3 regions of the Pseudomonas sp. SWRI18 genome follow, and region 2 is predicted to be linked to each of the others. Evidence: riboswitches for the same ligand, from Rfam matches in the RefSeq annotation. Region 2 holds a riboswitch; each other region holds the start of a gene.

Region 1 (7,368 bases), on a different contig from region 2:
GGTGGGTGGCGTCGACGTCATGCAGGGCCTGGTTGACGATGGCGTCGTCCTCGCTGGACCACGGGCTCAGCGCCGACAGCCACGGCGTGCGCCCCAGTGCCACGGCATCAAAGACACGGATCGCATCGTCGGTGTCGGCCTGTTGCTCCACCACCGCCAGTGTCTGCGCGATGGCGCGACGGGACAGCTCGCCCAATCGCGCACCGCCCAGCCGCACCTCACCGCAGGCCGGCGTACGCAAGCCGGCGAGCAGTTTGAGCAGGGTGGATTTGCCGGAGCCGTTCGGCCCGACGATGCCCAGGGTTTCACCCAAGTGCACGTCCAGGTGAATATCACGCAGTAGTTGGGCTTCACGCACCTTGAAGCCCAGCCCGCTGCAACTGAGTACCGTCATCGCGCGTTCCTCCGGCCGATCAGGATCAGCGCGAACACCGGTGCGCCGACCAGTGCCGTGACCACACCGACCGGAATCACTTGGCCCTTGATCAGCGTGCGCGACAGCACATCCGCCGCGATCAAAAACAGCGCGCCACCCAACGCACTGGCCGGCAGCAGGCGCGAATGCCCGGTGCCGAGCAACAGGCGCACGGCGTGGGGAATGACCAGCCCGACAAAACCGATGGAGCCGACAATCGACACCATCACCGCCGTCACCAGGGCCGCGCAACCCACCAGCACGAACTGCACGCGCCGCACGGGAATACCGAGGGACGCCGCCGAGTCGCTGCCGAAGGTAAACGCGTCCAACGCCCGACGGTGCCACAGGCACACCGCCAACCCTGCGACCGCCACCGGCACCGCCAGCCACACCGAGGGCCAGCGCACGCCGCTGAGGTTGCCCAGCAGCCAGAACAGGATGCCGCGCGCCTGTTCGGAACTGGCGGACTTGGTGATCAGGAACGCGGTGAGCGCATTGAACAGCTGCGAACCGGCAATGCCGGCGAGGATGATCTGGCCGGTGCCGCTGGAGGAACCGCTGGCGCGCGCGAGCAGGATCACCAGGGCGAATGCCGCCATTGCCCCGGCAAACGCACCGGCCGACAGCGACACCAGCCCGCCACCGACGCCCATCAATGCCACCAGCACCGCGCCGGTCGAGGCGCCGGCGCTGATGCCCAGCAGGTACGGATCGGCCAGCGGGTTGCGCAACAACGACTGCAGGATCACCCCGCACGTCGCCAGCCCGGCACCGCAGGCGGCGGCGACCAGCGTGCGCGTCAGCCGATAGTTCCACACCACGCCTTCATCGATGGGGTCCAGCACATAACCGGCAGCCCATAGTTTGTTGGCGAGTACCTGCAGCACCACTTGCGGCGAGATGGCGGTTTCGCCGATGGCCACGCCGGCGAGCACAGCGATCAGCAGCAAGGCCAGGGCGAGTAGGGCGCGGATCATTTGCGCAGGTCGTAGCCGTCGATGGCGGCCGCCAATTGTTCAAGGCCGTCGAACGTGCGAATGCTGGCCTGCAACGCCATGGCGTCGAGAATGATGATGCGGTTGTTTTTAACCGCGTCCATGTTGCGCGTCACCGGATCGCTGCGCAAAAAAGCGAGTTTCTTTTCATGATCGTCAGCGGGGTAGCGGCGGCGGTCCATGCGTGCGATCACCAGGAAGGTCGGGTTGGCCTTGGCAATGGTTTCCCAGCCGACGGCGGGCCACTCTTCATCGGACTGCACCACGTTGTGCAAGCCCAGCGTCTGCAGCATGAATTCGGGAACGCCTTTATGGCCGGCCACGTACGGGTCGCTGGCCATTTCGGAACTGGAGAACCACACCAGTGCGCTGGCGTGCTTGAGGCCTTTGTTTTGCACGGTGGCGATGGACTTGGCCAGACGCGCCTTGAGTTCGTCATTTAACTGCTGGCCGCGATCCTGTACGTCGAAGATCTGCGCCAGTTGGCTGATGCTTTTGTAAATGGTCTCGATGCGAAACGGCTGCAGTCGCGTGCCGTCGGCGCCCACCAGGTTGTCCTTGCCTTCGCAGTCGGAAGGCAACAGATAGGTCGGGATCTTCAGTTCATGGAATTGCTCGCGCGTACCCACTACACCGTGCGCGCCGACCACCCATTCCAGCTCGGCGGCTACCAGTTGCGGGCGCTTGGCGATCACCGCTTCGAAGCTCGGCTCGTTGTTGGCCAGGCGCTCGATGGTGTCGTTCTGCGTCTTGAACTGCGGCAATACGCTGTTGAACCACAGCGACGTGCCGACCACTTTGTCGCCCACGCCCAAGGCATACAGCATCTCGGTAGCTGCCTGGCCGATGGTCACGCTGCGGGCGGGCGCTTGCTGGAAGCTGAGGTGGCTGCCGCAGTTTTCCACGCTCAGCGGGTAGTGGGTGGGCGCGGCGTGGGCCAGGGCACAGAAGCCGATGCCGGCGAGCAGGGCGGTAACGCGTGGCAGCATGGAGCGATCTCCGGGTGAACCGTACGTGGAACTGGGGAGGTACGGTATTGGAAATAGACGCTCGAGCGCTGTGGTACAGGCAGGCAAGAATGTCCTTCCCGGACACCCCGCCGGTTAGTGATAGAGCTTGCGCCGGCAGGTCTCCTGACTGATGCGTCGTCGCCACGCTCCAGCCTTCCCGGACGGGTCCAGTGGCATCAAGGAGCAGGCTCGGCACCTACAGTTGCGGGGGCAGTTCCGATTGGCGCGGGTGTACCGCGCTTCGGATTCCCTATTAGTCCCGTTTGGGAACCGGCGCGGTATGGTAGTTGATTAGCGCCTGGCGAAATAGCCCAAGGCGCGTCCCGTCAGAGACGAATGTCGTCCGGGCCCTGGATCAGCGCTTCGATGCGCGTGCCGGTGGCGCGCTCTTCGTTGCTGAAGCCGTCGTAGTCGGCCAGGTTGGCGAAACGGATGCCGGTCAGGCGTTCGATCTGGATCACGCTGCGCTGGTAGGTCCTGAGCTGGCCGAACATCAGGTCGAGCTGGCCCAGTTCGCGGCTCTGGTCAATCATGTAGGCGCTGGCGGAGGGTTTGCCATCATCGCTGAGGTAAGCGACGACTTTCCAGAACGCCTTGGGGATCTTGACGCCCCGGTACACCCGGTCGTCGTCGCTGAACACCGGGCCGGTAAACACCGTTGCGCGGGCTTTCCAGCGTTGGGTGTTATCGAGGATGTAGTCCTCGAGTTCCAGCCAGGTCTTCTGGTTGAACCCGCTCATCTGCGGCGAGCAGTTGGTGAAGTGGAAGGTGTCGAAGTTGGCGGTCTTCGCCTCGTCGCCCCAATTGGGGTCTTGCCGGCGTACCAGGTGGCCGCGATCCAGACCGTTGCCAGCGTACAGGTCCTCGCCCACCTGTGCGTCGATCGGCAGGCGACCGTCGTAGGCCCAGGTGTCGTTGCTGCGGGCCACGTCCACATGCTGCGCGCCATCGATGTTGGCGCCTACATACAGCGCCAGCCGCCGCGAACGTGACATCGTTACCGAGAAGTGCGTGTAGTCCAGGCGTTCGCCGCCGTTTTTCTGCGTCTGTACATCGCTCGCAAGGCGTTGCTCGACCGTGGGCCAGGGCACCGCGAAGCCGCCGAGGAAATCCTCGGCATAGCCGCGCCGGTCCTTGAGGTCCTTGGCGGCGGTGACGCGGGGCGTCGCCGCCCTGGCCTCCAGCAGGGCAGGGCTGGGCGCGAGCAGCGGGTGCAGGTCGGCGAGCCTTGGGCGGTGCGAAAGATCAATCTTGGCTTTACGTGCTGGCATCGGTAAGTCCTCCTTGAATAAACACGACTGCAACATAGCTTAATGACAATTGATGAGGCGCATTGAACCCGGGAAGCTATCCTGAATCGATTACTTGGACGTTGTCACATGCCAAAGGGAGTCAGCCCATGTGTGTTCGCCAGCCTCACCGTCATCCGATTTTCTGCCTGATCCCGCCGTACATGCTCGACCAGATCGCGCGCAACGGCGATAAAACCCAACGCGACGTTGCATTACGCACCCGCGCCAAGGACAGCACGTTCCGCTCACTGCGCATGGTCGCGGTGCCGGCCAAAGGGCCCGCGCACATGGCCCTTGCGATGGGCGCCGGCAAGCGTCGCTCGATCTACAGCGCCGAGGGCACCGACAGCCTGCCGGGCACGCTGGTGCGTGGCGAAGGGCAGCCCGCCAGCGGTGACGCAGCGGTGGACGAGGCCTATGATGGCCTGGGCGCCACCTTTGATTTTTTCGAACAGGTCTTCGACCGCAACTCCATCGACGATGCCGGTATGGCGTTGGACGCCACGGTTCATTTTGGCCAGAACTATAACAACGCGTTCTGGAACTCCAGCCAGATGGTGTTCGGCGATGGCGATGAGCAACTGTTCAACCGCTTCACCATCGCCCTCGACGTGATTGGTCATGAATTGGCCCATGGCGTCACCGAGGACGAGGCCAAGCTGATGTATTTCAATCAGTCCGGGGCGCTGAACGAGTCGCTGTCGGACGTGTTCGGTTCACTGATCAAGCAATATGCGTTGCAGCAATCGGCGCAGGACGCCGACTGGTTGATCGGCAAGGGTCTGTTCACCAAAAAGATCAAAGGCACCGCGTTGCGTTCGATGAAAGCCCCCGGCACCGCGTTTGACGACAAGCTGCTGGGCAAGGACCCTCAGCCTGGGCACATGGATGATTTTGTCCAGACTTACGAGGACAATGGCGGGGTGCACATCAATTCGGGCATTCCCAACCATGCGTTTTACCAGGTGGCGACGAAGCTCGGCGGGTTCGCCTGGGAGCGCGCCGGGCGTATCTGGTACGACGCGTTGCGCGATGCGCGGCTGCGCCCGAACTCCGGGTTCCTGCGCTTTGCACGCATCACCTATGATATTGCCGGTCGACTCTACGGCGTGGGCAAGGAAGAGCAGCAGGCGGTCAAGGACGGTTGGCAAGCGGTCGGCATTACGGTCTGACGTGAGGAACAACCATGCAAATTTCGCTCAAGGAAAACGGCGGGCCTGGGTTTTTCCCAGGCTTGGCCAAGCCACGTACCCTGACGCTCGATGCACTACCGGAACCCGACCAGCAGGAGTTGCGGCAGCTGATAGAGGCGTCGGACTTCTTTCAGTTGCCGCAAAGTGAAGCGCCGGCTCCGGGTAACCCCGGCCAGGTGCATTACACCCTGACCGTGACGGAAGGCGAGCAGGCGCATACCGTTTGCGTGCTGGCGCCGGTGAAGTCCCAGGCGCTGGACGGGCTGGTGCAGTGTGTGCGGCGGCATGTGCGCTGCTGAGTCTGTTGGTGAGCGGGCTTATTGTGGCAAGCCCGCTCGCCACAGAGGCCCCCACAATTGATCTCCGGTGTTTTCAGTTCTTTTTTGGCTTACTTACGATCCAGCCACACGGTCTGCGCATTGCAGAATTCGCGTACGCCGAAGTGCGACAGCTCGCGCCCGAAACCGCTCTTTTTCACGCCACCAAACGCCACACGAGGGTCGGAAACGCTGAAGGCATTGACGAAGATCCCGCCGGTTTCCAGCTGATCGGCAATGTCGCGTGCCTTGGCCGGGTCTGTGGTGAAGATGCTTGCGGTGAGGCCGAACTCGCTGTCGTTCGCCAGGGCTACGGCGTGGTCGGCGTTGCGCGCGGTGATAATCGACGCCACGGGACCGAATAGTTCCTGTTTGAACGAGGTCATCTGGTCGGTGACGTTGGCCAGCACCGTAGGCTCGTAGTAGTTGCCGGCGCCGGGCACTTTGTTGCCACCCAGCAGCAGCGTCGCGCCTTCTTCCAGCGTGGCCTGGACCTGGCCGTGCAGTTCGTCGCGCAGGTCGAAGCGCGCCATCGGGCCGATGTAGGTGGAGGCTGAAGTCGGGTCGCCCATCACCAGGGCACGGCTGGCTTCAAGGAATTTGGCGGTAAAGGCTTCCACCACACCCGCTTCGATGATCAGGCGCTTGGCGGCTGCGCAGACCTGACCACTGTTCTGGAAACGGCCGATCAGCGCGGCTTGCACGGCGGCGTCGAGGTCGGCGTCGTTGAGCACGATGAACGGATCGGAGCCGCCCAGTTCCAGCACACATTTTTTCAGCGCGGCGCCGGCCTGGGAACCAATGGCAATGCCGGCACGGACGCTGCCGGTCAGGGTGACGGCGGCGATGCGCGGGTCGGCAATGGCCTTGGACACGCCGTCGTTGGCCACGTTGATCACTTCGAACAGGCCTTCGGCGAAGCCGGCTTTGTGGAATGCCTGCTGGATCAGGTAGGCGCTACCCATCACGTTCGGCGCATGCTTGAGCACGTAGGTGTTACCGGCCAGCAGGGTCGGCACGGCGCCGCGCAGCACTTGCCACACCGGGAAGTTCCACGGCATCACGGCGAGGATCGGGCCCAACGGGCGGTATTCGATGCGGGCGCTGCCGTTGTCCACCAGGGTTGGTTCCGAGGCGAGCATGGCCGGGCCGTGGGCTGCGTACCATTCGCTCAGTTGCGCGCATTTTTCGATTTCGGCACGGGCCTGGGCGATGGGCTTGCCCATTTCCAGGGTGATGGTCTGGGCCATTTCTTCTGCCTGCTCACGCAAGGCGCTGGCCAGGCTCAGCAGCAACTCGGCGCGCTGGCTGACCGGCTGGCGGCGCCAGGTGCGGAAGGCTTGGGTGGAACGCTCAAGGGCGGCGTCCAGTTGAGACGCGTTTTCGTAGGCGTAGCTGGCAACCGTTTCGCCATTGGCGGGGTTGATCGACAAGGCGTGGGTCTGGTGGGAAATAGCGTTCATGGCACCGTCCGGCTGAATGAATGAGATGGACCCAGCCTACGGGGCTGTATCTTTTCTGGAAACTGAATAATATTAAGCGATACATTCACGATTGGAGAATGACTTGGACCTGGTGCAGCTGGAAATCTTCAAGGCCGTTGCTGAGCAAGGCAGCATCAGCGCCGCCGCGCAGTTGATTCATCGCGTGCCGTCGAACCTGACCACGCGCATCAAGCAACTGGAGCAGGATCTGGGCGTGGAGTTGTTTATCCGCGAGAAAAGCCGCCTGCGCCTGTCACCGGCCGGCTGGAATTTCCTCGGCTATGCGCGGCGTATTCTCGACCTGGTGCAGGAAGCCCGAGCCACGGTGGCGGGGGAGGAGCCCCAGGGCGCGTTCGCCCTCGGTTCGCTGGAAAGCACGGCGGCCGTGCGCATTCCAGCCTTGCTGGCGGCGTACAATCAGAAGCACACCAAGGTCGAGCTGGACCTGAGCACCGGGCCTTCTGGCACGATGATCGAAGGCGTGCTGTCGGGACGCCTGACCGCGGCCTTTGTCGATGGCCCGGTGCTGCACTCGACGCTGGAGGGCGTGGCCGTGTTCGAGGAGGAAATGGTGGTGGTCGCGCCGCTGCACCACGCGCCGATCACGCGCGGGCAGGACGTGAATGGCGAGAATATCTATACGTTTCGCTCGAACTGCT
Region 2 (7,368 bases):
TCGAGTCCAGCATGCCCTCGTCCATGTTGATATCGATGATCTGGGCGCCGGCTTCCACCTGCTGCAGGGCGACTTCGAGGGCTTCGGTGTAGTTGTCTTCACGGATCAGGCGGGCGAAGCGTGCGGAACCGGTGATGTTGGTGCGCTCGCCGACATTGACGAACAACGAGCTGCGATCGATGGTGAACGGCTCCAGGCCCGACAAGCGGCAGGCCTTGGGGATGTCCGGGATCGGGCGCGGCGCATAACCGGCCACGGCCTTGGCGATGGCCTTGATATGGCCCGGCGTGGTGCCGCAGCAGCCGCCGACGATATTGAGGAAGCCGCTCTGGGCGAATTCTTCGATAACCTTGGCGGTTTCCGACGGCAATTCATCGTACTCGCCGAATTCGTTGGGCAGGCCGGCGTTGGGGTGCGCCGACACATGGGTGTTGGCCTTGTTCGACAGCTCCTCCAGGTACGGGCGCAGTTCGCTGGCGCCCAGGGCGCAGTTCAGGCCCACGGAAATCGGCTTGGCGTGGGCCACGGAGTTCCAGAACGCTTCGGTGGTCTGGCCGGACAGGGTACGACCGGACGCATCGGTGATGGTGCCGGAGATCATGATTGGCAGTTCGATAGCCAGCGCTTCGAACACGCCCTGCACGGCGAAGATCGCGGCTTTGGCGTTGAGGGTGTCGAAAATGGTTTCGATCAGGATCAGGTCGGCGCCGCCCTCGATCAGGCCCTGGGTGGCCTCGGTGTAGTTTTCCACCAGCTCATCGAAGGTCACGTTGCGGTAGCCGGGGTTGTTCACGTCCGGCGACAGCGAGCAGGTGCGGCTGGTCGGGCCGAGCACGCCAGCGACGAAGCGCGGCTTGGCCGGGTTTTCGGCCGTCTTGGCGTCGGCTATTTTGCGCGCCAGACGTGCGCCTTCCACGTTGAGTTCGTAGGCCAGGTCTTCCATGCCGTAATCGGCCATGGAGATGCGGGTGGCGTTGAAGGTGTTGGTCTCGAGGATGTCGGCGCCGGCATCCAGGTAAGCCTTCTCGATCCCGCCGATCACGTCCGGACGGGTGATTACCAGCAGATCGTTGTTGCCCTTGACGTCGCTCGGCCAGTCGGCGAAGCGTTTGCCACGGTAGTCCTGCTCCTCGAGCTTGTAGCTCTGGATCATCGTGCCCATGCCGCCGTCGAGGATCAGGATACGTTCCTTGAGGGCTTGGTGAAGGGCTTGCAGACGAACGCTACGATCGGACATGGGACTACTCTGGTCAGGCATTACGGAGGGCACGAATCATAACAAACCTGTGCCGATTTTGAGCAGGGCAGGTTTTTCATGAATTTCGTTCATGTTATTCGACGCATGCATCGGCCTGATACTGTCCTCTCAAACGAGAACGTCTGTCAGGCGTGCAGGGCTTTTCCGACAAAAATACTAGGACTTTGTACCTGCGTAATATTTTGGCGTAAACTGCGGGCAAGCCTGTGAGGAGTTTCCATGACCGCCATTACCATTACCGACGCCGCCCATGATTACCTGGCTGACCTGCTGTCCAAGCAGAACACCCCGGGTATCGGCATTCGCGTCTTTATCACCCAACCCGGCACCCAGTACGCCGAGACTTGCATTGCCTACTGCAAGCCCGGCGAAGAGAAGCCTGAAGACACCGCCCTGGGGCTGAAAAGCTTCACCGCGTATATCGACGCCTTCAGCGAAGCCTTCCTGGATGACGCCGTGGTTGACTACGCCACCGATCGCATGGGCGGCCAGTTGACCATCAAGGCGCCGAACGCCAAGGTGCCGAGCGTCAACGCCGACAGCCCGGTGAACGACCGCATCAACTACTACCTGCAAACCGAGATCAACCCTGGCTTGGCCAGCCATGGCGGCCAGGTCAGCCTGATCGACGTGGTGGAGGACGGCATCGCCGTGCTCAAGTTCGGCGGCGGCTGCCAGGGCTGCGGCCAGGCGGACGTGACCCTGCGCGAAGGCATCGAGCGCACGCTGCTTGAGCGTATCCCAGAGCTCAAGGGCGTGCGTGACGTGACCGACCACACGCAGAAAGAAAATGCCTACTACTGAGTAAGGTGTTCACTGCGGACAAAAAAACGGCGCCCCGTGAGCGCCGTTTTTTATACTTAAAATTCAATGTTTTGCGATATCTATCAGGCAAATTACATCAACTGTGGGAGCGGGCTTGCTCGCGAAAGCGTTGGGTCAGTCACCAATGATTTGACTGACACGTCGCATTCGCGAGCAAGCCCGCTCCCACAGTTTTGATCGCATATTCAGGGGCGATAGAGGTGCGCATGGCCAGCTCGATACAGCGACGACTCGCTGAAGCTATCGTTGGCGAGCACCCGCCCCACAATGATCAGCGCCGTGCGCCGAAAGCCTTTGGCCGCGACCTTTTCGCCGATATCACTCAACGTCCCCAGCGCCCAATCCTGATCCGGCCAGGTCGCCCGGTGCACCACGGCAATCGGGCAATCGGCGCCATAGTGCGGCAGCAGTTCGGCGACGATCTTCTCCAGATGGTTGACTCCCAGGTGAATTGCCATGGTGGTGCCATGCCGCGCCAGGCTGTCGAAATCTTCACCGGCCGGCATGCGGGTCTTGTCGGCATAGCGGGTCAGGATCACGCTCTGGGCGATGTCCGGCAGGGTCAACTCGGTTTCCAGTAACGCCGCGCACGCCGCTACCGCCGTGACGCCGGGAATGATCTGGAACGGGATGCCCAGCTCGCGCAGATGGCGGATCTGCTCGCCGATCGCCCCATACAGGCTCGGATCGCCGGAGTGCACGCGCGCCACGTCATGGCCTTGCGCGTGTGCAGTCTTGATCAGGTCGATGATCTGCTCGAGGTGCAATTCGGCACTGTTGACCACCTGTTCCGCCTGATGGTCTTCCAGCACCGCCGCCGGCACCAGCGAGCCGGCGTAGATGATCACCGGGCAACTGCGGATCAGTCGCTGGCCTTTGACGGTGATCAATTCCGGGTCGCCGGGGCCTGCACCAATGAAGTAGACGGTCATGGAAAATCCTGTTCAAAAACGCATGAGCATGAAGATTGCTCATGATTGCAGAGGGCGATTATCGGGTTTCAACCGGTCCACGCCAATGCAAAGGTGGCCTGGGCGGCTTTTTTGCGGGTGATCCGCAGATAGGCAGGGGCGTTGGAGAGGTCTTCGGCCAGGGCCAGGGCGGCGCTTTCGGCGACGCCGTAACAGCCGGTATGGGCAAAGGCGACGTCGGATTTGTGGCTCAGGCGGTCTTTATAAAACGCCAATTGTTCTGCGCTGAAGCAGCGTAAAGGCAGTTTCAATAAGCGCGCCAATGCGATTAATCCTGGCTCGTCTTGCCTTCGGTCGATACTGGCCAGCGCGGTTACCTGTTGACGCTCAATACCGCCCTCGGCGAGGGCGCCGTCAAACAGGGCCAGCAGGGCGTGAACGTCGCAACCCCTCTGGCAACCCAGGCCGACCACCAGGGTCATGCCGAGTATTGACCGTCGCGGTTGCGCCGGAACAACCAGGCGCTGATCAGGCCCAGGGCCAGCCAGAATGCGACGTTGGTCAGCTGCGAAGCTATCTTGAACTGCGTTTCCAGCGCCTCTGGCGCCAGCATCGAATGCACCAGCGGCTGCGGAGCGCCGATCACATGGGGAACGACCAGGATCGCCGTGCCCAGCACCTTGAGCAGCCAGTTGCGGCCAAACACGACCAGGGCGATTCCAACAGCGGTAGACGCGGCGGTGCCGATCCACCAGATCTGCCGCTGCGCCAGATCAGCAGCGGCGGTGCCCGGCAACTCGGGCGGCAGACCCATTGTCGGCGCCAGCACGAAGGTGGCATAGCCGGCCAGGCCCCACAGCACGCCATGGGCGGTACGGGTTGGAGCACGCAAGGTGTAGAGGCCTGCGAGCATCAAGGCAAAGCCGACGGCGACGACCAGATTGCCGCCCGTGGTAGACAGCACACGCTGCCAGCCATCTTCCGGTTCCCAGGCGCCTGCGTCGTGGGTGTGCGCCGCAACGCCGGCAGCATGCTCGTGGGCAACTTCAGTGACAGCCGGGGCCTGTTCAAAGGTTTCCGCCTGCAGAATCAACGGGGCTACCCAGAAACTTTGCAGCAGGGTCAGCAGCAGGGCGGCCAGCAAGCCAGTGAAGCCTGCGGTTTGTGCAATACGCTTGATCATGTCGGCAGGCCTCAGTGGCACGGGAACGCGGCGCTGTGGCGGGTATCGTGGGCAGCATTGTGCACCGCCTCGATGTGCGAAAAACCGGCGAAATATACCAGGCAGGCGCCGAGAATCGACGCACCGATGGCGGCGGTCAGGCGTTGGCTCAGGGTCGTGGTGCTGCTGGCGGAGTGCGAGGTGCTGCTGATGATCGACATGGCGCGTCCCTTTCAGGTGTCATGAGCGAACGAGCGCATGAAAACCCCGCGAGCCAGGCACGCAGGGTTCTGAACAGCGCCCGCCCACCGCGGGTTTGTTATCTGATTTTTCGGGCCGGTCTCCGGGCTTGCGAGGGGCTTATTGCCTGAAAACGTCGCCTTCCCATGCCTGGGGCACAGTGGATATGACGCTTCGCTCGCTTACCGTTGCGGGGGCAGCACCGGACTGGTCAGGCCTTTGATTAAAGAACCATGACGCACCGGTTTCCCGTTTCACCCTGTGAAGGGCACCCGAAACAAGGTGGGTAGAAGAGCATGGGCGGGCGATGGTAGTCAAATTCGGCGAGCCCCTGTAGCCTTGCACCCTCGAGGTTCTTCGGCCCAGGCCGAAGCTAAGAAGGGAACGCGGTTCAAGCCGCGGCTGCCCCCGCAACTGTGAAGGGTTTATCCGACTGCCACGCCACTGCCTCAACGGGCGGGAAGGCGCAGCCGGTGCCGGTCGCAAGACCCGCAAGCCCCAAGCCAGGAGACCTGCCTCGCAACCGATTTTCAATTCAACCGGGCGGGGTGATCCGGTGACGAAATCCGCTGCTGCGCGCCGTCGCAGGGCCTATCGTCCCGTATGCCCGCCCCAAAGGGCATCCGATGAAAACACTGGCCAAACTTCCCGTCACCATCGTTACCGGCTTCCTCGGTTCGGGCAAAACCACGTTGCTGCGCCATATGCTCGACAACGCCCAGGGCCGGCGCATTGCAGTGATCGTCAACGAATTTGGCGAGCTGGGCATCGACGGTGAAATCCTCAAGCAGTGCTCCATCGGTTGCACCGAGGAAGAAGCCAACGGCCGTGTCTATGAGCTGGCCAACGGCTGCCTGTGCTGCACCGTGCAGGAAGAGTTCTTCCCGGTGATGCGCGAATTGGTGGCGCGTCGTGGTGACCTCGACCACATTCTCATCGAAACCTCGGGCCTGGCCCTGCCAAAACCCTTGGTGCAAGCCTTCCAGTGGCCGGAAATCCGCAGCGCCTGCACCGTTGACGCGGTGATCACCGTGGTCGACAGCCCGGCCGTGGCCGCCGGTACGTTCGCCGCGTTCCCGGACCAGGTCGATGCCCAGCGCAAACTCGACCCGAACCTGGACCACGAATCGCCGCTGCACGAGCTGTTCGCCGACCAACTGGCCAGCGCCGACCTGGTGATCCTCAACAAGGCCGACCTGATCAGCGCCGAAGACCTGGCCCGCGTGCGCCTGGAAGTCGCCGAAGAACTGCCGCCGGCGGTGAAAGTCATCGAGGCCAGCAGCGGTCGCGTGCCGCTGGATGTGCTGATCGGGCTGGGCGCAGGTTCCGAGGAGCATATCGACGGACGCCACAGCCATCACGATCAACACCATGACGGTGAAGATGATCACGATCACGACGCTTTTGACTCTATTTCCATCGACCTGCCGCAAGCCGACGAAGCCTTGCTGCTCGACGCCTTGAGCCAATTGGTGGTGCAGCACGGCATCCTGCGCGTCAAGGGTTTCGCAGCGATCCCCAACAAACCGATGCGCCTGCTGATCCAGGGCGTGGGCACGCGGTTCGACAAACACTTCGACCGCGCCTGGGGCACCGATGAAGCACGCGTCACGCGGCTGGTGCTGATCGGCCAGGACCTGGACGCCGCCGGCCTCGAAGCGCAACTGCGCGCCGCCCTCAGCGCCTGACCCATGCACCTGCTCAGGACCCAGCCCGGTGGTTTCGTCTCGGACGACAACATCGCCGACCTTGGCCAGACCCCCGCTGAACTGGTGATCCTGTGCAGCGGCGACTCCAGCCTGGCGCTGCTTGCCGAAGCGGCGCAGCAACTGCCGGGCGATTACCCGACCTTTCGCCTGGCCAACCCGATGCAGGTGCAGAATCACGCGTCGGTCGACCTGTACGTCGATGAAGTGCTGCGCCATGCCAAGGTCATCCTGATTTCGCTGCACGGTGGCATCGGCTATTGGCGCTACGGCATTGAGCGCCTGGTGGAATTGGCCGAGCGCGGCGTACAGCTGATCCTGGTGCCGGGAGATGATCGTCCGGACCCGGAGCTCAGCAGCCTCAGCACCGTAGGGCCGCAGGAACGCGACCGCCTCTGGCACTTCCTGCGTCAGGGCGGGCTGGCCAATGCCTTGGATTTCTATCGATGCCTGGCCGCCGGTTATCTGGGCCGCGACTACGCCTGGGCCGAGCCGCAAACCCTGCCGCGCACCGCGATTTATCATCCGCGCCACGCCAATGCCCGCCTGAGCGACTGGCAGGCGGACTGGAACGCCGACTGGCCGGTGGCGGCGGTGCTGTTCTATCGCTCACATTTGCAGGCGGCCAACACCGGATTTATCGAGGTGTTCTGCCAGCGCTTGCAGGCAGCGGGGCTGAACCCGTTGCCGATGGCGGTGGCCAGCCTTAAAGAGCCCGGCTGCCTGGCGACGGTCGAAGACTGGTTGGATGAAGTCGGCGCTGCGGTGATCCTGAACACCACCGGGTTTGCCCAATCCAGCCCGGAGGCGCCGCACTTGCGCCCGTTTCGCCGCAATATTCCGGTGATCCAGGCGATCTGCGCCCAGGACAACCAGCCCGGTTGGGAGGCCAGCGAGCAAGGCCTCGGGCCGCGCGACCTGGCGATGCACATCGCCTTGCCGGAACTGGACGGGCGCATTATCAGCCGGCCGATCAGCTTCAAGGACCTGGCCTGGCGCAGCGAGCGCAGCCAGTCGGACGTGGTGTGCTACCGCGCCGCGCCCGAGCGCATGGATTTCGTCGCCGAGCTGGCGCGCCGCTGGGTCGAACTGGCGCGGGTGGCGAACGCAGACAAACGCGTCGCGCTGATCCTCGCCAACTACCCGACCCGCGACGGCCGTATCGGCAATGGTGTCGGCCTGGATACGCCGGCGGCGGCGCTGAATATCCTGCGCGCCCTGCAAGCCGAAGGCTATCCGCTGCCGCACGTGTTGCCCGACAGCGGC
Region 3 (7,368 bases), on a different contig from region 2:
GGCTGGCCTGGCCCGATGAATTGCAGGTCCACCTGCGGATGCAAGCGTAGCGGGTCGAAATCCGTGTGGTTGCTGATGCGCGGCAACACCGGCACCACCACCTTGAGCACTTGGGCAGCCTTGTCGACCTGACGTTTGTCGATGCCGTCTTCGGCTTCCAGATGCAGGTCCATCACGTAGGGCAACACGCCCACCACGGGTTTTCCCGTGCGCGCTTGCAGCCAATCCAGGCCCGGCTGCAGCAGGGCGATGTCACCACGAAAACGGTTGATGATGAACCCTTTGACCCGCGCCTGCTCCGTTGGCGAGAGCAGCTCCAGGGTGCCGACCAGGTGGGCGAACACCCCGCCGCGATTGATATCGGCGATCAGCAGTACCGGGCAGTCCACCGCTTCGGCAAAGCCCATGTTGGCGATGTCATTGGCGCGCAGATTGATTTCCGCGGGCGACCCGGCGCCTTCCACCATCACCACGGTGTAGGCCTGGTTCAAGCGTGCATGGGAGGCCAGCACCGCCTGCATCGCGATGGCTTTGTAGTCGTGATAGGCCACCGCGTTCATGCTGGTCACGGCGCGACCGTGGATGATCACCTGGGAGCCGGTGTCGCTGTTGGGTTTGAGCAGCACCGGGTTCATGTCGGTGTGCGGCGCCAGGTTGGCGGCCTGGGCCTGCACCGCCTGGGCGCGGCCGATTTCGCCACCTTCGGCGGTCACCGCACTGTTAAGCGCCATGTTTTGCGGTTTGAACGGCACGACCGCCACGCCCTGGCGCACCAGCCAGCGGCACAGCGCCGTCACCAACGTACTCTTGCCGGCGTCAGAGGTGGTGCCTTGCACCATCAGCGTACTCATGTCGCGTCCTTGTAGGCGACCAGGGCCTGGTCCAGGCGCAGCCAGTCGGCCTCGGTGCCGGGCAGGCCGAAACGCAGGCTGCTGTCATGCACGAACAGGCGCAGCAGGATGCCGCGCTGGGCCATGAACTCGTGCATGCGCTCGGCGTGAGGCGTGATCAGCCACTGGAACAGGGCGCAACCGCCCTGGGGGTAAAAGCCATGGCCCTCAAGCATGTCGAACAAGCGCTGGGCGGCCTCGATGCACCGTGCGCGCTGCCGTGCATGCCCGGCGCTGTCGCGCAGGCACACCTGGCCCAGCACCCGCGTGGGCCCGCTGACCGCCCAAGGGCCGACCTGTTCGGCCAGCAACTTGAGCAGCTTGCGCTCGGCCAATACAAAGCCCAGCCGCACGCCGGCCAGGCCGAAGAATTTACCGAACGAGCGCAACACAATCAGGCCGACCTGATGCGCCTGGCCCGCAAGGCTCAGTTCGGGGGTCACGTCCATGAACGCTTCGTCCACCACCAACCAGCCGCCGCGCTGGGCCAGCCGCGAGTGCCAGTCCAGCAAACGCTGGGGAGCCAGGCTCAAGCCGGTGGGATTGTTGGGGTTGACCACCACCAGCACGTCGAGCACATCGAGAAAGAAATCAACTTCCTGCTCTTGCACTTCGCGCACCACGTAACCGGCTCGGCGCCAGGCCTCGGCGTGTTCGGCATAGCACGGCGAGAGGACGCCGACCTTGCCGGAGCGGCGCAGGCGTGGCAGCAACTGGATGGCCGCCTGGGAACCAGGCACCGGCAATAAATGCGCGGCGCCGTAATAGGCGCTTGCGGTCTGCTCCAGGCCGTCGTCGGTTTCCGGCAGGCGCGCCCAGGCCCGCAGGGGGATCTCGGGGATCGGCCAGGGCCAGGGCGCGAGGCCGCTGGACAGGTCCAGCCAGTCGGCCTCGGCTATCCCGTACTGAATCGCTGCCTTGCGCAGCCGGCCACCGTGTTCAAGCATAGTATTGCGCCCCCACGCACAGGATCAGCAGCCACAACCATACGCCGCGCTGCACCAGTTGCCAGCCCCGCTCAATCGAATCGGCATCCGCCGCCGGACCTTCGCCCAACTGCGGGCGCTGGTGCACTTCGCCGTGATAGATCGCCGGACCACCCAGCTCAACGCTCAAGGCTCCCGCACCGGCGGCCATCACCGGCCCCGCATTGGGGCTGTCCCAGGTCGGCCCCTGGGTGCGCCAGCAACGCAGCGCCAGGCGCGTCTTGCCCAGCACGGCGTAGGTCAATGCCACCAGGCGTGCGGGAATATAGTTCAGCACATCGTCGATTTTTGCGGCCGCCCAACCGAAGCGCTCAAAGCGTTCGTTGCGATAGCCCCACATGGCGTCGAGGGTGTTGCTCAGGCGGTACAGCACCACGCCCGGCACGCCGGCGACCACAAACCAGAACAGCGCGGCGAACACCGCATCGCTGCCGTTTTCCAGCACCGATTCGGTGGCCGCGCGGGCGACTTCGGTAGGGTCCAACTCATTGGTCTGGCGGCTGACCAGATAGCTCACGCGCGTGCGCGCCTCTTCCAGGTCATCGCTGCGCAGGGCCTGGGCCACCGGGAGTACATGCTCGCCCAGGCTGCGCATGCCAAGGGCGAGGTACAACGTCAGGATCTCCAGGACCCAGCCGATATAGGGCGCCCACGACAACGCCGTGGCCAGCAAGGTCAGCGGCACCACGGCAATAAACCACGCGGTCACGCCATGGCTGCGCCAACCGCGGCCACCGCTGTTGAAACGTTGCTCGATGCGCCCGGCGAAATTGCCGAACGCCACCAGCGGATGCCAGCGCCTGGGCTCGCCCAGCAGCGCATCCAGCGCCACTGCAGCCACACACAGCAAGGCCACACTCATTGACTCACTCCCCACACATTCTCATACAACATGTCACTCAGCGGCCGGGGTTCGGTCCAGCCTTCGAGCTGCAACATCGGCGCCGGGTAGAACTCGGTCACCGGGCCCAGGCACAGCACGGCCAGGGGTTTTGCGCCAGGCGGCAAACCCAGCAGGTCGGCGAGCGCTTGTGGCTCGAACAGCGAGACCCAGCCCATGCCCAGCCCTTCGACGCGGGCCGCCAGCCACAGATTCTGAATTGCACAGGACAGCGAGGCCATGTCCATTTCCGGCAAGGTACGACGGCCGAAAATGTGCCGCTCGCGATCGTCCATCAACGCGGCCACCAGCACTTCGGCGCAGTCGTGGATGCCCTCGACCTTGAGTTTCATGAACGCATCGGAACGCTCGCCCAGGGCTTCGGCGGTGCGGATGCGTTCTTCTTCCACCAGTTGCTGGATTTGCCCGCGCAGTTGGCGGTCGCTGATACGGATAAAACGCCAGGGCTGCATCAGGCCCACGCTGGGTGCCTGGTGCGCGGCCTGGAGCAGGCGGTGCAGCAATTCGGGAGCCACCGTGCCGCCGCTGAAGTGGCGCATGTCGCGGCGTTCGGCGATGGCGCGGTAGACGGCGTCGCGGTCGGCCTGGGGGAAGGCGTTGTCAGTCATGGCCTCTTCGCGAGCAAGTCGAATCGTCGCACCGCCGCCCCCACATTTTGATCTGCGAACGCTGCCGATGTGGGAGCTGGCTTGCCTGCGATAGCGGTCTCAAGATCCGGCGCAAATAATGCAGCCACCGCCGATGGATTGGATGGAAAGTAAAAGTGCACGTAGGAAGCCGTCATCCGCCCTTGTCGGTAAACAGCCTCGGCCCCGCGCCCGCCATTGGGGCTCAGGCCACGGGCAATCGGCTGGCATTCAGTGCTGGTCAGGGAATGGTGATAGGTATGGCCACGCAACGTGCCTTCCGGCAGCTCCACACTTTGCAACGCCAACGCCGCCAGCTTCTTCTGCATCACCGCATCGCCCTGCAACAGACCGAGCAGTTCGGCGCGGGTGCCGTCGACATCGGTGAGCGAGTCGAGCAGATAGAGCATGCCGCCGCATTCGGCGAGCAAGGGTTTACCGGCCGCGTGGTGAGCGCGGATCGCGTCGAGCATCGGCGTGTTTGCCGACAGGGCCTGGTGATGCAGCTCCGGGTAACCGCCGGGTAGATAGAGGCTGTCGGCGTCGGGCAAGGCGTGGTCATGGATCGGAGAAAAGAAACTCAACTCGGCGCCCATTGCCCGCAGCAGGTCAAGACTGGCGCCGTAGGTGAAGGCGAAGGCTTCGTCACGGGCCACGGCGATACGCACGCCATTGAGCAGCGGCTCAGCATTGACCACCTGTGGCGCAGCGAAGGTTACCGGCGGCGGCAAGGCCACTTCGCAACTGCTGCCCAACGCCTGGGCGGCGGCGTCCAGGCGTACATCGAGGTCATTCAGTTCGCTGGCTTGCACCAGGCCCAGGTGACGGCTAGGCAATTCAATACCGGTTTCGCGGGACAGCGCGCCGTACCAACGCAGGCCCTCGGTGAGGCTGCCTTCCAGCAATTGCGCATGGCGCAGGGTGCCGACGCGGTTGGCCAGCACGCCGGCGAACGGCAGATCCGGCTGATAGCGCGCCAGGCCCAGCGCCAACGCGCCGAAGGTCTGGGCCATGGCCGTGCCGTCTATCACGCCCAATACCGGCACGCCGAAGTGGCGCGCCAGGTCGGCACTGGAAGGTGTGCCGTCAAACAGGCCCATCACGCCTTCGATCAGGATCAGGTCCGCCTCACCGGCGGCTTCCCACAGCAAACGACGGCTTTCCTGCTCGCCCACCATCCACATGTCCAATTGATACACCGGCGCACCGCTGGCGCGTTCGTGGATCATCGGGTCGAGGAAGTCCGGGCCGCATTTGAACACGCGTACCTTGCGCCCCAGGTTGCGGTGCAAACGGGCGAGCGCGGCGGTGACGGTGGTTTTGCCCTGGCCGGACGCCGGTGCGGCGATCAATACGGCCGGGCAATGACGGGGCTGATTCAAAGTTCGACGCCCTTCTGTGCCTTGATGCCGGCCTGGAACGCGTGCTTGAGCATGCCCATTTCGGTGACGGTGTCGCCCATCTCGATCAACTCAGGCTTGGCGCCACGGCCGGTGACCACCACGTGCTGCATCGGCGGCCGGGCTTGCAGGTCGCCGAGCACTTGGTCCAGGTCGAGGTAGCCGTGCTTGAGGGCGATGTTGAGTTCGTCCAGCACCACCATGCCAATGCTCGGGTCTTGCAGCATCGCGCGGGACACCGCCCAGGCCGCTTCGGCGGCGGCGATGTCGCGCTGGCGGTCCTGGGTTTCCCAGGTGAAGCCTTCACCCATGACGTGGAAACGCACCTGCTCGGGGAAACGGCGGAAGAACAATTCTTCGCCCGTGCTGTGGCGTCCCTTGATGAACTGCACCACGCCGCACTGCATACCGTGGCCCATGGCCCGGGCGAGCATGCCGAACGCGGAGCTGCTCTTGCCTTTGCCGTTGCCGGTCAGCACCAGGAGCAAGCCGCACTCGTTGGGGGAATTGGCGATGCGTTCGTCGATCACGGCTTTTTTACGCAGCATGCGCGCCAGGTGGCGTTCGTCGCGGTCGGGGGAATCGGTCATGGCAGCTCTCCGTTGGGGCTGGACAAAAACGGCGGGCAGGAAAAAACAAAAAACAGACAGCCAAGCATCGCCCACCGTGATGCTGTTGGATGTTTCAGGCCGGTCTCCGGGCTCATGAGTGGCCGCTGCATGCACAGCAGGCCAACGCTGCGCCTTCCCATATCACACGGATACAGTGGCAATAAAGGCAGCGTCTTGACTCATTTACCGTTGCGGGGGCAGCGCCGGGATCGCGGCAGCACTGTGTACAAGTGCGCTCGCTCACCGGCTTCCCTGTTTCACTCTGTCGACGCGCACGCCACAGAGCACCTGGAACAAGCCGCGAAGGTTAGTGGGTTGGGGGTGGAGCGTCAATTAAAGCTGGTGGTGCACTTGAACCATCGCACCGTCGCCCTCCTCTACCCTTACAGGTATCAAGGAGTACACCATGCACAAAACAAGACTCGCCCTACTCATCATGGTCGCCGGCAGCCTCGCGGCCTGCGGTGAAAGCTCCACCCTTCAGGTCTCCGACGGTACCGGGCCGTCGCCCCAGTTGCCCGAACCGAACAAAACCCTGATCCCCACCGTCAATATCGCCCCGGCCATCGGCTGGCCCGAGGGCGTGAAGCCGACAGCCGCCGCCGGCACCCAGGTGGCGGCGTTCGCCGAAGGCCTGGACCATCCGCGCTGGCTGTATGTGCTGCCCAACGGCGATGTGCTGGTGGCGGAAACCAACGCGCCGCCCAAACCGGACGACGCCAAAGGGATCCGGGGCTGGGTCATGGAGAAAGTCATGGGCCGTGCCGGCGCCGGCGTGCCAAGCCCGAACCGTATCACGCTGCTGCGTGACGCCGACCACGACGGCGTCGCGGAGACACGTAGCGTGTTCCTGGAAAATCTCAATTCCCCCTTTGGCATGACGCTGGTCGGCAACGACCTGTACGTGGCCGACTCGGACAAGCTGCTGCGCTTCGCCTATCAACCGGGTGAAACCGCGATCAAGGACGCCGGCACGACAGTCGTCGACCTGCCGGGCGGCCCGCTGAACCACCACTGGACCAAAAACGTGGTGGCCAGCAAGGACGGTAGCAAGCTGTACGTGAGCGTGGGCTCCAACAGCAATGTCGGCGAAAACGGGCTTGACGCGGAACAGGGCCGGGCGGCGATCTGGGAAGTGGATCGCGCCAGCGGCCAGCACCGCCTCTTCGCCTCCGGCCTGCGCAACCCGAACGGCATGGCGTGGGAACCAAAGAGCGGCAAACTGTGGACGGCGGTGAACGAGCGTGACGAGATCGGCAGCGACCTGGTGCCTGACTACATCACCTCGGTCAAGGATGGCGGCTTCTATGGCTGGCCGTTCAGTTATTACGGCCAGCATGTGGATGTGCGCGTCACGCCGCAGAACCTGGACCTGGTAGCCAAGGCGATTGCGCCGGACTACGCGGTCGGCCCGCACACCGCTTCGTTGGGCCTGACCTTTGCCGAAGGCAGCAAACTCCCGGCGCCGTTCACCCAGGGCGCGTTTATCGGGCAGCATGGCTCGTGGAATCGCAAGCCGCACAGTGGTTATAAGGTGATCTTCGTGCCGTTTGAAGGTGGAAAACCGAAGGGGCAGCCGGTGGATGTGCTGACCGGGTTTCTCGATAAGGATGAAAAGGCCATGGGCCGGCCGGTGGGTGTGGTGATTGATCAGCAGGGGGGCTTGCTGGTGGCGGATGATGTGGGGAATACGGTGTGGCGGGTGTCGGCGGCCAAGTAGGCTATCTTGGGCAGATCACAAAACAGTTTGTTGCCGTGGCGGCCTTTGGGCCGACCAGGCTGTTGGGGTTGACCCGTGTACATATCCGTTATTTGGGTAACGGCGGCTATTGGTTCCGCCCTTACGGCGGGTCACTTTTGGAAAGAGCCCAAAAGTAACCAAAAGGCTCTTGCCCCACCACTCGGCACCTCGCTTGGGCTCGGTGTGCCCTCACTCCGGCTTGAATCCGTGGGC

The links. A riboswitch is a leader RNA that binds a small molecule or an ion and turns the genes downstream of it on or off. The one in region 2 is predicted to bind cobalamin.
Positions count from the first base shown of each region.
Region 1: another riboswitch for cobalamin. It lies ahead of H0Z09_RS18145 (ABC transporter substrate-binding protein); the one in region 2 lies ahead of cobW (cobalamin biosynthesis protein CobW).
Region 3: another riboswitch for cobalamin. It lies ahead of cobO (cob(I)yrinic acid a,c-diamide adenosyltransferase); the one in region 2 lies ahead of cobW (cobalamin biosynthesis protein CobW).

Region 1 is NZ_JACCQQ010000016.1:100,805-108,172, reverse strand. It holds gene H0Z09_RS18155 (ABC transporter ATP-binding protein) at 1-394, opposite strand, end outside; gene H0Z09_RS18150 (iron ABC transporter permease) at 391-1,395, opposite strand; gene H0Z09_RS18145 (ABC transporter substrate-binding protein) at 1,392-2,402, opposite strand; cobalamin riboswitch at 2,519-2,713, opposite strand; gene H0Z09_RS18140 (DNA/RNA non-specific endonuclease) at 2,750-3,694, opposite strand; gene H0Z09_RS18135 (M4 family metallopeptidase) at 3,823-4,887, shown strand; gene H0Z09_RS18130 (protealysin inhibitor emfourin) at 4,902-5,207, shown strand; gene H0Z09_RS18125 (aldehyde dehydrogenase family protein) at 5,297-6,688, opposite strand; gene H0Z09_RS18120 (LysR family transcriptional regulator) at 6,792-7,368, shown strand, end outside.
Region 2 is NZ_JACCQQ010000013.1:126,522-133,889, reverse strand. It holds gene metH (methionine synthase) at 1-1,237, opposite strand, end outside; gene nfuA (Fe-S biogenesis protein NfuA) at 1,478-2,062, shown strand; gene cobM (precorrin-4 C(11)-methyltransferase) at 2,269-3,015, opposite strand; gene H0Z09_RS16115 (cobalamin biosynthesis protein) at 3,084-3,476, opposite strand; gene H0Z09_RS16110 (CbtA family protein) at 3,473-4,177, opposite strand; gene H0Z09_RS16105 (CbtB-domain containing protein) at 4,189-4,377, opposite strand; cobalamin riboswitch at 4,473-4,687, opposite strand; cobalamin riboswitch at 4,730-4,931, shown strand; gene cobW (cobalamin biosynthesis protein CobW) at 5,023-6,084, shown strand; gene cobN (cobaltochelatase subunit CobN) at 6,088-7,368, shown strand, end outside.
Region 3 is NZ_JACCQQ010000036.1:25,656-33,023, forward strand. It holds gene H0Z09_RS25980 (cobyric acid synthase) at 1-851, opposite strand, end outside; gene cobD (threonine-phosphate decarboxylase CobD) at 848-1,837, opposite strand; gene cbiB (adenosylcobinamide-phosphate synthase CbiB) at 1,830-2,738, opposite strand; gene bluB (5,6-dimethylbenzimidazole synthase) at 2,735-3,385, opposite strand; gene H0Z09_RS26000 (cobyrinate a,c-diamide synthase) at 3,382-4,785, opposite strand; gene cobO (cob(I)yrinic acid a,c-diamide adenosyltransferase) at 4,782-5,393, opposite strand; cobalamin riboswitch at 5,473-5,721, opposite strand; gene H0Z09_RS26010 (sorbosone dehydrogenase family protein) at 5,821-7,134, shown strand.